DNA from 2 places in the Gordonia sp. CNJ-863 genome. Region 1 is predicted to be linked to the other one. Evidence: riboswitches for the same ligand, from Rfam matches in the RefSeq annotation. Region 1 holds a riboswitch; the other holds the start of a gene.
The links. Region 1 has a riboswitch for S-adenosylmethionine ahead of BJF87_RS07320 (bifunctional o-acetylhomoserine/o-acetylserine sulfhydrylase). Riboswitches for the same ligand answer to the same signal wherever they lie in the genome.
Positions count from the first base shown of each region.

Region 1 (8,070 bases):
CAGAACGAGTGGTCGCGCCTGACCAGGCAACTCTCTGCCGAGCAGCACCGAGTACGACGCTGGGGCAGACGCACCGACCGCTGGAGTACGTATCACCGCAACACCGACCGATGACCATGTGAACGAAGCGACGTCGATGGGCGTGTCGGCAGGCGCCGGCATGATCCACTACGTCCTGCTGACGCGTGACGATCTCGGCCGCAGCGTGGTGGATTCCCGCGTCATCGACGTCGACCCGACCGACGGTCTCGACGGTGCGGGCCGCGTCAACGCCGGCATCGACGTCATGCTCGGCGCCGCCCGCGAGGCGGGCGCCCGGGTGGGTCCGATCGGAGTGGCTGCCCGGACCGCCGCTCAACGACGCCACCTGCGATCGCGGGGGAGCGGCCCCCGTCGCCAGATCCGGTTGGTCGGCGAGGACGAGGCCGTGGTCGCCTACCTCGCCGACACCGGCGAGATCGATCGATTCTCCACCGCCGTCGTCGTCGACTGCGGCGACACCGGCATGTCGATCTACACCGTCGATCCGCGCAGTCGCCGGATCACGGGGGTCGAACGCTCGACGGTCCTCAGCGGACGTCGTCTCGACCGTGCCATCGCCGCGAACCTCACCGCCGACAATCCGTCGCTCGGGGACGCTGCGCGCAGCCGCGCCGGGCGCAGCGAGTTGCTCAGCGCCTGCCGGACGGCGAAAGAAGAGATCTCCTACGGACATTCGGGGTCCGGCGGTCCCTCGGTGGCACTCCCGGGCGGTGCCGGGCGGGTCGCGCTGACCGAATCCCATGTGGCAGACGCGGTGGCGCCGATGGTCCGCGAGGCGCGCGAGGTGTTCGACCGATACGTCGCCGAAGCGTCCGCCCGCGGAGTCGACCCCGATGCGGTGGTCTTCGTCGGCGGTCTCGCCAATCTCCCTGCGGTCCGCGACCTGGCCCGCGGCCACGACTTCGACACGGTCTGCCCGTCGACCCCGGAACTGGTCGCGGCGACTGGTGCGGCTCTCCTGGCCGGCGAAACCTATTCGGGCACAACCCGGCTCGCCTTCATCGGCGGACAACGGCAGCGCGAGTGGCTGTCGGCCACACCGCTCGCGGTTGCGGGCGCGATCATCGCCGCGGCCTGATCACCGTCTATGCGGTCAGCTCGTCGTTCGCCGAACGTCAGATCACCGAGCCGTCGTCGACGGTGAGTAGCGTCCCCGCCGCCGCCACGACGAGCGAGCAGAGCTCCGAGCCGGCGCCGACGACCACCTCGGCCCCGGTGACGCAGATCCCGGACCAGCCGGTCGAGCAGACCTACGAGCAGCCCACCCAACCGCTGCAACCGGTTGAGCCGCCGGCGTGGAACCAGCAGCCGGGCTGGGCCACCACCGAATTGCCGCCGACCGCGCCGTCGACCGGGACGAGCACACGCACGTTGTCGCCGTTCCCGTGGCCGACGCTGCCGTTCGCGCCGGGCTCGACACCCCCGATCCCGCCGACGCTGTTGCCCAAGGAGATCCGGCCGCGGAACACCACGCCGGCTCCGCCGCCGCTGACGCCGACACCGAACAGATCGGTACCCAATCGGTCGTCGGGGTCATCGCCTCGCGAAGAGACGCCGGAATCCGGAGCCGTGCGGACGGCACCACCGGCGTCGTCGAGCACCCCGGTACCAGTCCCGCGCTGAGCGCAGACGGCCGGTTTCAGACCGGGGAGGATCCCGAAAAGTCAGGCGTCGCGGCGAGCGAGCTCGACCGTGCGCTTGAGCAGGTCGCTGATGGCGTCGAATTCGGTGAGGAAGCCGTCGTGTCCGGTGTCGGAGCGCACGACCTGCAAACCGCCGACACAGTTGCCCAGTTCTTCGGCGAGCTCGGCCTGTAACCGCAACGGATACAGGCGATCCGAGTCGATTCCGCCGACGATGACCGGGACCTTGCACTCGTTGAGCGCCTTCTGCACGCCGCCGCGGTTGCGGCCGACGTCGTGATGGTTGAGGACCTCGGTGAGCACCACGTAGCTGCCTGGATCGAAGCGCTGCATCAGCTTCGACGCCTGGTGCTCGAGGTAGCTCTGGACGGCGTACCGGCCGCCGAGCAGCGGCTGCTCGTCGCCCTGCGGTTCGTTGGCGAAGCGCTCGTCGAGTTCGGGCTCGCTGCGGTACGACAGATGCGCGATCTGACGGGCGATGCCCATCCCGGTCAGCGGCGTCTGGCCGGTTCCGTGGTAGTTGCCGCCGTGCCAGGCCGGGTCGGACTTGATGGCGGCGATCTGAGTGGTCTGGATGCCGATCTGGTCGGCGGTGGCGCGGGCACCGACGGCCAGCACCAGTGCGCTGCGAACGCGCTCCGGGTATTCGATGGCCCATTCGAGTGCGCGGGCCCCGCCCATCGATCCGCCGAGAACGGCTCCGACGCTGCGGATTCCGAGGCGGTCGAGGAGCGCGACCTCGGCGCGGACCTGGTCGAGCACGGTGATCTGCGGGAAGCGTGATCCCCAGGGCCGACCGTCGGAGGCGAGAGACCCGGGACCGGTCGATCCCTTGCACCCACCGAGCACGTTGGCCGAGATGACGCACCACTCGTCGGTGTCGATGGCCTGGCCCGGGCCGATGAGGCCGTCCCACCAGCCGGGTGTCTCGTGCTCGGCGTCGGCGGGACCGGTGACATGGGAGTCGCCGGTGAGTGCGTGCAGGGTGAGGATGACGTTGTCGCGGGACGGCGACAACGTCCCCCAGCGCTGGAACGCCAGGGTGACGTTGTCGATCCGTTCACCGCTGTCGAGAGGCAGCGAGCCGATGCTCATGCCGACGAGCTTCCCGTCCGGGACCGATTCCCAGTCGGGCTGATCAGACGCTTGCGCGTTCAGGTCGATACTCACCGACAAAACTGCCTCACCTGTCCTATTTGGCGGCTGCGAAGCCCTGTTCGAGATCCGCCAGGATGTCGTCGATTCCCTCGATGCCCACGGCCAGGCGCACCAGGCCCGGGGTGACACCCGCGGCGAGCTGCTCCTCGGGGGTCAGCTGGCTGTGGGTGGTCGAGGCCGGATGGATGACCAGCGAACGGACGTCGCCGATGTTCGCCACATGGCTGTGCAGGCTCAGGGCGTCGACGAACTTCTTGCCCGCGTCCACACCGCCGTTGATCTCGAAGGCGATGATCGCACCCTGGCCCTTGGGGGCGAGTTCCTGGCCGCGCTGGTACCACGGCGAGGACTCGAGGCCGGCGTAGGCGACGGACTCGACCTGCGCGTGACCCTCGAGGAACTTCGCGACCTTCTGCGCGTTGGCGACGTGGCGCTCGATGCGCAAGCTCAGGGTCTCGAGGCCCTGGGCGAGCAGGAAGGCGTTGAACGGTGCGATGGCGGCACCGGTGTCGCGCAGCCACTGGACGCGGGCCTTGAGCGCGAAGGCCGGGGCGCCGAGGTCGGCGAACACCGCACCGTGGTAGCTCGGGTCCGGGGTGGTGAAGCCGGGGAACAGGTCTTCACCGTCACGCTGGACGCGCCAGTCGAAGGTGCCGCCGTCGACGATCACGCCGCCGATCGCGGTGCCGTGTCCGCCGATGTACTTGGTGGCCGAGTGGACGACGACGTCGGCGCCGTGGGCCAGCGGGTTGATCAGGTACGGGGTGGCGACGGTGTTGTCGATGATCAGCGGCAGGCCGTTGCGGTGTGCGACCTCGGAGATGCCCTTGATGTCGAGGATCTCGTTGTTGGGGTTGGAGATCGACTCGCCGTACAGCGCTCGGGTGTTGTCCTTGATGGCCGCCTGCCACGACGCGGGATCCTCGGGATCCTCGACGAAGCTCACCTCGATGCCCAGCTTCGGCAGGGTGTAGTGGAAGAGGTTGTAGGTGCCGCCGTACAGACGCGGGCTCGACACCACGTGACCGCTGGTTTCGACGATGTTCAGGATCGAGTAGGTCTCGGCAGCCTGACCCGACGACACGAGCAGGGCCGCGACGCCACCCTCCAGGGCCGCGATCCGCTGCTCGACCGCGTCCTGGGTCGGGTTCATGATGCGGGTGTAGATGTTGCCCGGCTCCGCGAGACCGAAGAGGTTCGCCGCGTGCTGCGTGTCGTTGAAGACGTAGGAGGTGGTCTGGTAGATCGGCAGCGCCCGGGCGTTCGTGGTTGCGTCGGCGGCCTGGCCTACGTGGATCTGCTTGGTCTCGAAGCTCCACGTGTCGGCTGGATTGGTGCCTTCGTTGGCATCAGACATGACTGTTGATCACTTTCTACGGTCGGCAGGGCCAAACTCGACCCTGTTGGGGTCCGACCTTCGGACCCGCGCTTGCCGGGGCTTCGCTTCCGCGATCCCACAACCCGGTCATCACCCGGAGCACCCCACCGCGGTTGGAGGGTTGCCGATCAGCAAGCCGGGGCTTGTCGCTGATACTCATGACCTGGCGACAAGGATATAACACGGATGTGAGTGCCAGAGAACCCTCCCGGTCACGCCGAATCGAACTCCTCATCAGCGTTCCGAAACGTGTACTGAGCGTGTCCTCCGAGCGGTTGAAATCGGTAGATGTTCAGCGTGAATCGCCAGTACAAGATCATTAGCAGTTCTCAGCGTCCTGTCAGGTTCGCTTCGATGCCCTAACGTTCGGGTCAATCCCGGCGGAGGACGCCTCTTCATCCCTGAAGCGTGTCCGGGTGTGGTGAGGAGTGGGCCTCATGAAGGCAATGAAGCATCTCAGGTCGCGTCGGACGTCGTTTCTGATCGCAACCGCGACCGGCGTGGCGGTGGCCGCATCTTTCGGCTTGGTCGGCGGTGTCCCGGAAGCGAAAGCGGACTCGTGTGGCGCGGGTGCGGTCGTCATCGTGGGCGGCACCAACGACCCGGAGGGGCAGCACCTCGTCGGCGTCAAACAGCGCTACACCGGGCTCGGACCCGACAACAGCCCCGACCCGAACTCCCCGTACGCCGGCGAGGGCGCCTACAAGGTCATCTACGCCGACTATCCGACGACCCTGTGGCCCCTGGGAGCGACGGGTTATGACTCGAGTGTCGCGCAGGGGACCGCGGCAACCAAGTCGGCGATTGCCGGTTATCAGTCACAGTGTCAGGGCAAGCCCGTCGTCGTGGCGGGCTATTCGCAGGGCGCCCGCGTCGCCGGCGACGTGCTGTCCGAGATCGGGAACGGCACGGTCGGCGAGGTCGCCGCGATCGACGAGAACGGCGAGCCGATCCTCGACGACGAGGGCAACCCGGTCATGGTGACCATCGACCCGGACGTCATCAGCGGCGAGCTGTACTCCGATCCGCGGCGCGCCGGCGACAAGACCGGGCGAGGTATCGAGCTGTCGCTGATCGGTGTGATCCCCGGTCTGACGATGTCGGGCCCGCGCGGCGCAAACGGTGCGGACGCGGGATTCGGGACGGTCTCCGATCGTGTGGTCTCGGTGTGCATCGACGGCGACCCCATCTGCGACCTGCCGGACCCGCTGTACGACCCCATCGGTGCCATCGACGGCATCCTCGGATACCAGACGAAGCACTTCCTCTACCCGTACGCGATGTATCGCGACCCCGCGTCGCAGTGGGCGACGCGGCCGGTCTCGTGCAGCGGCGCGGGGACCGCGACCGGGACGGTCTGCATGGTGGGGGCGAAGTCCGCTTTCGCCGAGTTGGTCCAGGGCTGGGCGAACGACCTCGGGTACACCGGCGAGATCGGCGACTTCCTGTCCGGTCGTCCGACGATCGGCCTCCCGTTGGGCATCACCTTGGCCAACCTGCAGCCCGTCGTCCGTCTGGTCCAGGGATTCCTGCCCCCGCTGCCGCAACTCGGTTACGGCGCCTACCTGCCCGACCTCTTCGTGTTCGAGGACATCCTGCAGGGCATCGTCAGTCTGTCCCCGGCACGACTCATGCGTGGTGTGAATGCTCTCGCCGCGAGTGTGCGCAGCATCGTGCTGCTGCCGGTGAACTTCGTGCGGTACTGGGCGGGCGCGATCGTCGGACCGTCGATCACCTCGCAGCCGAACACCCTTGCACTGCCGGCCGACGATGACTCCTCGGCATCGGTGGCGCTGGCCCGGTTCGTCGCCACGGTCGACGACGATCCCGAGACCACGGCTCCAGAAGTCGAGGCGTCGGGCAGCGGTAGCGGTTCGCCCGCGGTCACCGAGGTGGCCGACGGTCAGTCGATCGGCGACCCGTCTGCGGGCACGGACACCTCGGCGCCGGTCACCGACCACGACAACACCCCGGCCGGTGGTGGAGACGGGACCGACTCGTCGACCGGAGGCACCGACCCGGGCGTCACGCGGTCGGAGACCGACTCGTCGGCCGGGCCGTCGTCGGATGACGGCGCCTCGGGTGCGGGTGGTCCTGACAGCGACACCGACGATTCCGGCAGCACCGACTCCGGGGCCCCGGATTCGGGTGGTTCGGATTCGAGCGGTTCCGACAGCGGCTCGGGCTCCGGGGGCTCGGATTCGAGCGCTTCCGGCCGCGGCGACAGCAGTAGCGGAGGTTCAAAGTCGGACTCCGGTGGCAGTGGCTCGGATTCCAGCAGCTCCGACGGCAGCGGTGGCGGTTCGGACAGTTCTTCCGGCGGTGATTCCGGCTCGGAGTAGGCGCTGTACAACGACTGGTCGTTCGCTGTGTGAACGAACTCACCGGCCGTCGGGGAATGGTGGTGTCGGAGGGCCGGTTGGCATGAGGCGTGCCTGAAGCCCCCACGACGACCACCGGTGCACCGGACGACCTCGCCATCGACGTGCTCGACGACGCGACGTCGGACGTCGCAGAGCGCCCCTCCTCGGGGATCTCGAGCAGAGCCCGCAGGCTGACCATCCTCGCGCTCGCCCTCGGCGGTTTCGGTATCGGAACCACCGAGTTCGTCGCGATGGGTCTGCTACCGAACATCGCCGGTTCCCTCGGCGTCTCCGAGCCCACCGCCGGTCACGTCATCTCGGCCTACGCACTCGGCGTGGTGGTGGGCGCTCCGCTGATCGCGGCGCTCACCGCGCGGATGTCGCGGCGGGTGCTCCTGATCGCCCTGATGGTGGCGTTCACGATCGGCAACCTCGCCACGGTCCTGGCGCCGTCGTACGGACTCCTTCTCGTGGCGCGGTTCGTCGCCGGTCTTCCGCACGGTGCGTACTTCGGCGTCGCGGCACTGGTCGCCGCGCACCTCGCCGGTCCGCGTCATCGCGCCAAGGCGGTCGGGCAGGTGATGCTCGGTCTCTCGGTCGCGAACGTCGTCGGCGTACCGGCGGCGGCCTGGCTGGGGGAGACGTTCGGGTGGCGCACCGCGTTCGCGATCGTCGTCGCCATCGGCATCGCGACCGTCGTGTCACTGGTCCGTGTGCTCCCGAGCCTGTCCGGCATGACGATCACCGACCCGCTGACCGAACTCGGCGCGCTTCGGCGATCTCAGGTGTGGTTCACGCTGGTGATCGGTGTCGTCGGCTTCGGCGGGATGTTCGCCTTCTACACGTACCTGAACTCGGCTCTCACCTCGGTGACGGGGCTGCCGGTCTCGATCGTGCCGATCGCCCTGATGCTGTACGGCCTGGGCATGGTGACCGGCAACTTCGTCGGCGGCTGGGCGGCCGACCGCAACGTCTCGACCGCGATCCTCGCCGGATTGTCCACCAGTGCGGTGGCGCTCGCCGCCTTCGCCGTACTCGCCGAGAATGCGTGGGCGGCACTGATACTCACGTACCTCGTCGCGCTGACCGGAACGACGATGATCCCCGCGCTACAGACACGTCTGATGGACGTCGCAGCCGACGCCCAGACGTTGGCCGCCGCCCTCAATCACTCGGCGCTCAACATCGCCAATGCCGCGGGCGCGTTCCTCGGAGGCGTGGTCGTCGGTGCCGGATGGGGATTCTTGTCACCGGCGGTGATCGGCGCGGTCCTCGCTGTCGGCGGCATCGCGGTCGCTGTCGTCGCGTTCATGACGGCGCGTCGCCGCCCGGTCCCCGCCTGAGCGCGGAACGTCAGCCGTTGGTCGGCGGCGTCGCCATCGTCTTCGACAGGTAGAGCGGTTCGCCGATCTTGTTGATCAGCTCGAGCTGGGTTTCGAGGTAGTCGATGTGCTCTTCCTCCTCGGCGAGGATCTTCTCGAGGAGG
Region 1 is NZ_MKKG01000011.1:308,279-316,348, forward strand. Features, by position in the region: partial or broken gene BJF87_RS07310 (Hsp70 family protein) at 137-1,665, shown strand; gene BJF87_RS07315 (homoserine O-acetyltransferase) at 1,707-2,861, opposite strand; gene BJF87_RS07320 (bifunctional o-acetylhomoserine/o-acetylserine sulfhydrylase) at 2,878-4,200, opposite strand; SAM riboswitch class IV at 4,264-4,385, opposite strand; gene BJF87_RS07325 (cutinase family protein) at 4,659-6,563, shown strand; gene BJF87_RS07330 (MFS transporter) at 6,653-7,927, shown strand; gene bfr (bacterioferritin) at 7,938-8,070, opposite strand, start outside.

Region 2 (8,070 bases), on a different contig from region 1:
GAGCACGCGTGCGTCGGCGCCGAGTTCGCGTGCGGTCGTGGCGGCCCGGCCGGCCACGTGGTCCGAACCTTCCTGGAGTCCGTGGTCGACGATCAGCGCGGTGACGTCGAGTCCCGCGCGGACGGCCGTCGCCGTCAGTGCGAGCGAGTCGGCGCCGCCGGACAGTCCCACGCAGACGGATGCGCGCGGACCGGCGAAACAGGTGGCCGCGAAATCCGCGACCACCTGAGTCAGAGCACGCGTCGAATCCATGCCTGCGGGGTGTCGATCTCGTCCGGCAGCGGCATCGTCTCGGGCGAGGTCCACACCGTGTTGAACCGCTCCATGCCGACGGTCTCGACCACCTCGTCGACGAAGGCCTTGCCGCGGATGTACTGCGCGATCTTGGCGTCCATGCCGATGAGGGCGCGGATGATGCGCTGCACCGGGTTCTGCGGCGCCTTGCGTCGCTTGTCGAAGGCGGTGCGGATGTGGGCGACGGACGGGACGTGCGCCGGCCCGACGGCGTCCATCACGTGGTCGGCGTGACCCTCGAGCAGCGTGCCGAGAACCATCATCCGCTGGAAGGCGTCGAACTGCTCGGGGCTCTGCAGCAGCTGCATCGCACCGAGGATGCCCTTCTCGCGGGGTTCGGAGCCCTTGAGCGTCTTGGTCATCCGCGTGACGATCTCGGTGGTCGACTCACCGGTCTCGGAGGTGAGCACGGCGACGTTGTCCTGCATGTAGTCGCGTAGCCACGGGTTGGCCGAGAACTGCACCCGGTGGGTCACCTCATGCAGGCACACCCACAGACGGAAGTCCGACGGCACGACCTTCAACTGGCGTTCGACGTTGATGATGTTGGGCGTCACGACCATCAGCACGCCGGGTTCACCGGTTTCCGGGTCCGGCGTGAACGGGTCGTACTGGCCGAGGATCGCAGTGGAGAGGAAGGCGAGCAGACCACCGGCCTGGATCCCGCCGAACTTGGCGGCGAGGCCGGGCGAAGCCGGGTCCGCGTCGGCCTCGGACCCCAGCATCGAACGCATCGAGTCGGAGGCCGCGTCGATCCAGCCCGACCGGTCGAGGATTCGGGTCGTCGGGATGCGGAGTCCGTCGGCGAGACCGGTGACCTCGCGGACCGGCGCCTCCGCACGCGTCGCCGCGTCCGCGAGCTCGGCCTGCGCGGCTTCGTAGGTGTAGGCCGTGGTCTTGGGGCCGGGTCGGACGAGCCGTTTCGCGGTCGACGCCGCGAGCGGCCAGTCGATCTGCGATCCGATGCTCAGGCGGGTGTCGTCACCCACCGGCTCGACGGCGGCCTTGCTGTCGGTTCCTGACATGCTCATCGGCACCCGCACTCTCTGAGTTGACCCACCACGGCGTCCAGGGCGGGTCTCGCGTCCGCCGGCGAGGTGCCGCCGGACATGAGGGCGAACGACAGCACGCGGCCATCGATCGTTTGGACTATGCCGGTCAACGAACTGACTCCGGTGAGTGTTCCGGTCTTTGCGCGCACCCACCCGGCACCGGGTGTGGTGGCGATCGGGAAACGGTCGGCGAGGGTGCCCGTGCCGGCGGCGATGGGCAGACCGTCGAGCATCGGTCGCAGCTTCGGTCGCGAGGGTCCGCTGGCCGCGGTCATCACCGCGTCGAGCAGCGCAGGCGTCGTGCGGTTGGCATAGGAGATGCCCGACGCGTCGGCCAGCGTGGTGCCCTTCCACTGCTCAGGGAAGGTGGTGGACAGGACCTGCTCGACCGCGTCGACTCCGGCGGCGAGGGTCGCGGGTCCGCCGCGATGCACCGACAGTTCGATCGACAGCGTCTCGGCGAGCACGTTGTCGCTGTACCGGAGCATGTCGTTGACCCGGGTCACCAGCGGCGCGGACTCGACCTTCGCCACGACGCGGTCGCCGGCGGGTGCGGGTACCTCGGTCACCGGCGCATCGACGTCGAGCGCCGCGGCCAGCGCCTCACCGGCCATGATCCCGGGCGTCGCGGATCGCGGCGAATACTCGTCGAGCGGCTCGAGGCGGGCGCCGTCGACCATCAGCGACTCGATCGGCGCGATGTCGCCGCCCTGGATGTCCCTGCGGTCCCAGGTCCGGTCCATCGTCGGGCCCGAGAAGGCGCTGAGGTCCACCGCGACCGAGGTGACCGGGATGCCGGCCTGCTTGATCTGTTCGGCGAGGTCCGCGATGCGGGCGGGCTCGCTGTAGAAGGTGTCGGCATCGGCGGCTGCGCCGACAGAGTGGGATCGCCGGCCCCCTTGAGGATCACCTGCCCGTTCGACCCCGCGACGACCGTCGTGGTGAGGCGCGCGTCGTGCGGCATGGCCTCGAGGAAGGCCGCGGCCGAGAGCACCTTGTCGTTCGACGCGGGGATGCGCGGACGACCGGGGTTGCGCGACCACAGGACCTCGCCGGTCAGCGAGTCGGAGATCATGCCGCTCAGGACACCGAGCGCCGGATTCCGCAGTGCGGGGGCGATCGCGCGGGACACCCCGGCGGGCGTCGGGGCCGGTGCGGTGGCGGCGACCGGGTCGATCTGCGGGTCGGGGGAGATCGCGGCGGGCTGCGGCGGTATCCCCGGCGGCAGCTCGGCTTCCGTGTCCAGGCGGAGAGCCACGACCACCGCAGCGGTCGACGCCAGCGCGAGGATCACGACGGCGACGATCGTCCACCAGAGGAGTTTGCGACTGCGGGGTCTGCCATCACGACCTGCGGGTCTGGTGGTTGCGCCCACGAAGCCTCCGGATCTCTCGCATTGCGTTGCCGATACTGCATGACCGAAATGTCGGATATGAGCGACCCGGGGTCCGATGCACCCGCGCACTGCGGGGGTACGAAGTCCGAGGTCGTCGGACTAACAGTATCGTTGTTGCGACGCGCGGCCATCTGGGCCGTCCGGCGATCACACCCCCGATCCGCAACTGCCAGGAGGAACAGTGGAATTCGATGTGACCATCGAGATCCCCAAAGGTGGCCGAAACAAGTACGAGGTCGACCACGAGACGGGGAAGGTCTACCTCGACCGCTACCTGTACACCTCGATGGGCTACCCGGCCGACTATGGCTACATCGACGGCACCCTCGGCGAGGACGGCGACCCGCTCGACGCGATGGTCCTGTTGCCCGAGTCGGTCTTCCCCGGCATCATCGTGCGCGCCCGCATCGTCGGCATGTACACGATGACCGACGAGGCCGGCGGCGACGACAAGCTGCTGTGCGTGCCCGCCGGTGACGTGCGCTGGGACCACATCAAGGACATCTCCGACGTGTCGGAGTACGAGCTGGGTCCGATCTCGCACTTCTTCGAGCACTACAAGGACCTCGAGCCCGGCAAGGAGGTCCAGCCGGGCGGTTGGGTCGGCCGCGAGGCCGCCGAGAAGGTCGCCCAGGAGGCCATCGACCGTCTCGCCGCTCACCCCGACGAGGCCAACGAGCCCTCGCGCGGCTGACGCCACCCGAGCAGTCCCTCACCGACCGCCGACGACACATGCTGTCGTCGGCGGTTCGTGGTCTACAGGCAGAAGCACGAGCGCAGTGAACCCACCCGCCGCCTTCAGGCGTGAGCGCAGCGAACCCACCCGCTGCCTGAGGCGTGAGCGCAGCGAACCCACCCGCTGCCTGAGGCGTGAGCGCAGCGAACCTCGAAGGCCTCAGGCCACCCGGTGGCGCACGTCGGCGAAGACCGGAAGCACCTGCTCGCGGACTCGGCTGCCGGTGGCCGAACCGTCGATCGGGACCAGGATCACCGCGTCGGCGACCTCGGCGGCGTAGATGTCACGCAGCAGTGTGATCAGGCCGTGGGTCGTGCCGATGTAGCGGATGGTCTCCGAGCTGTCGGCGGCGATTCCGGCCTGCTCGACGGCGGCGCGTGCCGATGCCGCGTTCGGCGCGATCGCCACCTCGATCTCGAGGGCCACGACGAAGTTCGCCTGGTCGTGGGTGCCGGCCCGCAGCAGCGCGCGCGCCCGTTGGGCGTCCCGCAGGGTCTCGCGACGCACGACGATCGGGAAGGTCTGTGCAACAGCATCTCCCGCGATCGCGACCTGGAAGCCGGGACGGCCGATGGTGACGGCGGTGCGCGGAGTGTCGATGTGGACGGTCATGCGGGGTACCCCTCGTCGAGTTCTGGTCGGGTGGTGGTCGTTTCGGCGCTGAGTGCGCCGAGTGCGTCGAGCAGGCGATCGACGTCGTCGGAGGTGGTGCCCGCACCGAAGCTGGCGCGGACGGCACCCTCGGGATGACCGAGCCGCCTGAGCAACGGGTGGGCGCAGAACTTGCCGTCCCGCACACCGATTCCGTGCTCGCTGCTCAGATATTCGGCGACGGCCCGCGGCGCGAAGCCGTCGATCGTGAAGCCGGCGATGCCGACGCGGTCGGTCGAGTCGGTGAAGATCTGCAGCGGCCGGACACCGTCGATGCGAGCGAGACCGGCGTCGAGCCGCTCACCGAGCTCGAGCTCGTGGAGGCCGATGGCCTCCGGACCCAACTCGGCGAGTGCGGCGCACGCCTCGGCGATCGAAAAGGCGCCGAGCACGTTCGGCGAGCCGGCCTCGTGGCGGGCGGCCCCGGTGTGCCAGGTGGTCCCGGCCGAGTTCTCGTCACCGCGCAGGTCGACGTCGGCGGTCGCTCCACCGCCGGCGAGGTACGGGTCGGCGGCGTCGAACCAGTCGGAGCGTCCGATCAGGACGCCGGCGCCGAACGGGGCGTAGGCCTTGTGACCGGAGAACGCCAGATAGTCGATTCCGTGGCTGACGATCGAGATGGGGCGATGTGCGACGAGCTGCGCCGCGTCGACCAGGATGCGTGCGCCGTGGCGATGGGCGATCGAGGCCAGCCTGCTGATCGGGAGGACCTCACCGGTGACGTTCGACGCGGCAGTCACCGCGAGCAGCGACGCCGGCTCGGACGCGAGCTCCGCCTCGATCGCGACGAGGGTGTCCTCGATCGTGGTGCGGGCGGTGACCACGCGAGCCCGGTTGCGACCGTCCTTCGGCGCACACCACGGCAACAGGTTGGCGTGGTGCTCGATGTCGAGGACCACGACGTCGCCGGGCGTGATGTGGGCGGCGAGGTTGATCGCGTCGGTGGTGTTGCGGGTGAAGACGACGGAGTCGTCGGCGCGGCCGCGGACGAAGCCGCGCACAGTCTCGCGGGCGGCTTCGTACCGGCGGGTGGTGACCTGCGATAGGTGGCCGGCGCCGCGGTGCACGCTCGCGTACTCGCCGAGGGCCCCGGCGACCTGCGCGGCGACCGACGGCAGCGCCGGGGCACTCGCCGCGTAGTCCAGATTGGCGTAGCCGACGCGGTGTCCGGCGGCGACGGGAACTTGCGCATCCGAGCCGACGACCGGCGCCAGCGCGGGGATGAAGGGTGCCCGGTCGGCGATGGCGGCGGACACCACGGCAGGGGTCGGGCGGACGGTTGTGACGGGTGCCGAAAGCACAGCAGTCATGACAAGAGCTCCTCGAGAATCCACACTTGCCGCGTTCGGGTTCGACCGCAGCCAGGTCGTCACCCGGAGCACCCCACCGTGGAGGAGGGTTGCCGACCAGCGAGCCGGGGCTTGTCACTGGCACTCATGACCTGCGACAAGGTTCGCGGATCCCGGCGAAGGGTGTCAATTTAGATTCACCGTGATTCCTAGTTAGGACAGGCTTACCTGTACCCTGGCTGTCGTGGCATCGAGTGAGGTCTTCGTGTTGTCGCGCCCGCACGGCACCGTGCGGGGCGAAGGGGTGGTCCGGTCGTTCACCGACGTCGACGAGGCATCCGCCGCACTGCGGGCGGGCGAGGTCGGGGCGTTGACCGGGGCGATCCCCTTCGACCTCCGCGACCCCGCGGCGCTGGTCGCCCCCGTCCGGCTCCGGACCGGCGAAGCACCGCTGCCCGGGACCGGGCCGCTGTCACGGCGAGCGGTGTCGACCGTGAGCCACCCGGCTCGGGATGAGCACCGCGAGCGCATCGCACATGCGGTCAAGCGCATCGTCGCCGGCGACGTCGGGAAGGTCGTGCTCGCACGCAGCGTCGACCTGGTGCTCGACGAACAGATCCGCCCGGCGGAATTCCTCGACGCACTCGCCGGCGGCAACGCCGACCACAACGCCTTCGCGGTCGACCTCGGCGCCGCGACGGGTTCGGGCTCGTGGTTGCTCGGCGCGAGTCCCGAAGCGCTGCTGCGCAAGTCGGGATCGACGGTGACCTGTCATCCCTACGCGGGTTCGGCACCACGATCCGCCGACCCGGCCGTCGACCGTGCGACCGCCGCCGAACTGGCCGCCTCGAGAAAGGACCTCGCCGAGCACGCCTTCGTCGTCGATCATCTGCGCGAGCGCCTGGGACATCTCTGCGACGACGTCGACGCGCCGTCGACCCCACAGCTCGAGTCGACCGGCGAGATGTGGCATCTGGCCACCCCGATCCGCGCGACGCTGCGCGACCCGGCGACCACCGCACTCGACCTCGCACTACTCCTCGGACCCACCCCCGCAGTGTGCGGCACCCCGAGTGACGTTGCCGCACAGATCATCCGAGACGTGGAGGGAGATCGTGGCTTCTACGCAGGCGCGGTCGGGTGGTGCGACGCCGCGGGCGACGGCGAATGGATGGTCGCCATCCGGTGCGCCGAGCTCGCGGCCGACGGTCGGAGTCTGCGCACCTGGGCGGGCGGCGGCATCGTCGAACACTCCGACCCGCAGGCGGAACTCGACGAGACGCAGTTCAAACTACGGACCGTGTTCAACGCGCTCGGCATCCCCCTCGCGGACATCGTGAACTGACCCTCCGGTGAGCGCGCCCTCCCGCGATCTCGCCTCCGACCACGAAGGTCGGCGTTATGGTCGATGAACGTCGGGGCGAAGGGGCCAGGGAGGCGTAGCAGATGCCTGCGGAGCGGTCGACAACCCGGAAGAGCATTCTGCCGATCATCTTCGCGCTGTCCCTGGCCTTCACGATCACGGCCGTCGATCCACTGGTGCTGAGCCTGAATCTGCCGCAGGTGAGCCGGGAACTCGACGTCCCGCCCGCGGCTGTCGGATTGTTGGGTGGAATGTCGACGCTGGTCATGGCCGCGTCCGTCCTCGGCGCGGGGAATCTCGGCGACTCGATCGGACTCCGACGACTCCTGATGTCGGGACTGGCCGTGGTCACCGTCGCCGATGTGCTCGCCATGCTTTCACCCGGGTATGGCTTTCTCCTGGCGATGCGCGTCGTGGCGGGCCTGGGCATGGCGGCCCTGCTCGGGGTATCGCTGGCCCTCCTCAAGACGTCGGTGACCGAGGAGCAGCGACCGAAGGCCATCGGCATCTTCGTCGCCATCGAGATGGTTCTCTGCGGGGCGCTCCCCGCCCTGACGGGCTGGGCCGTGACGGGTCTCGGCTGGCGGTTCGTGTTCCTGGTCGCACCACTGCTTGCCGTGGTCTCGATGCTGCTGACGGCGAAGTTCGTTCCGGAGTCGCCTCGTCACGAGCGTGCGAAGCTGGACGTGATCGGCATCGTCCTGATCGGGGTGGCACTCCTGACCCTCGTCATCGGACTCGCGGCCGCCCAGAACGGTGTCCTCCGGCCCCAGGCCTGGCTGCCGCTACTCGTCAGCGTCGTCGGCGCGGTGCTCTTCGTCCGCCACGAACGGCGCACCCCCGAACCGGCGCTGGACCTGTCGCTGTTCGGCAACCGGACGTTCACGGTGGCGCTCGCCGCCGCCTTCACACTCAACTTCCTGATCGCGGGGCTCAGCATCGTCCTGGGGCAGTACGGCAGCAAGGTGCTCGCGCTGTCACCGCAGACGGTCGGACTGTTGTTCCTTCCCGGCTCGCTGCTGATCGCCGGCGCCCTGATCATGTCCGGGAGTCTGATGGAGAAGTTCTCGCCGAGACCGGTGATGGTCGCCGGTCTCGCGACCATGGCGGCCGCCGGGCTGCTGATGGCCGGCACGGTCAGCCCGATCATGGCGCTCTGGCTGCTCGTGATGTCCGTATGGCTGTACAACCTCGGGTCGATGGTGAGTTCCACATCCGTGTCGGAGACGGTGCTCTCGCATGCGCCGAGTGGGCAGTCCGGAACAGTGGCCTCGGTGCAGACGGCCTTC
Region 2 is NZ_MKKG01000003.1:99,381-107,450, reverse strand. Features, by position in the region: gene tilS (tRNA lysidine(34) synthetase TilS) at 1-252, opposite strand, end outside; gene BJF87_RS01880 (zinc-dependent metalloprotease) at 231-1,325, opposite strand; partial or broken gene dacB (D-alanyl-D-alanine carboxypeptidase/D-alanyl-D-alanine-endopeptidase) at 1,322-2,640, opposite strand; gene BJF87_RS01870 (inorganic diphosphatase) at 2,924-3,436, shown strand; gene BJF87_RS01865 (hypothetical protein) at 3,638-4,090, opposite strand; gene BJF87_RS01860 (aminotransferase class V-fold PLP-dependent enzyme) at 4,087-5,439, opposite strand; SAM riboswitch class IV at 5,457-5,571, opposite strand; gene BJF87_RS01855 (isochorismate synthase MenF) at 5,684-6,763, shown strand; gene BJF87_RS01850 (MFS transporter) at 6,865-8,070, shown strand, end outside.
Region 2: another riboswitch for S-adenosylmethionine. It lies ahead of BJF87_RS01860 (aminotransferase class V-fold PLP-dependent enzyme); the one in region 1 lies ahead of BJF87_RS07320 (bifunctional o-acetylhomoserine/o-acetylserine sulfhydrylase).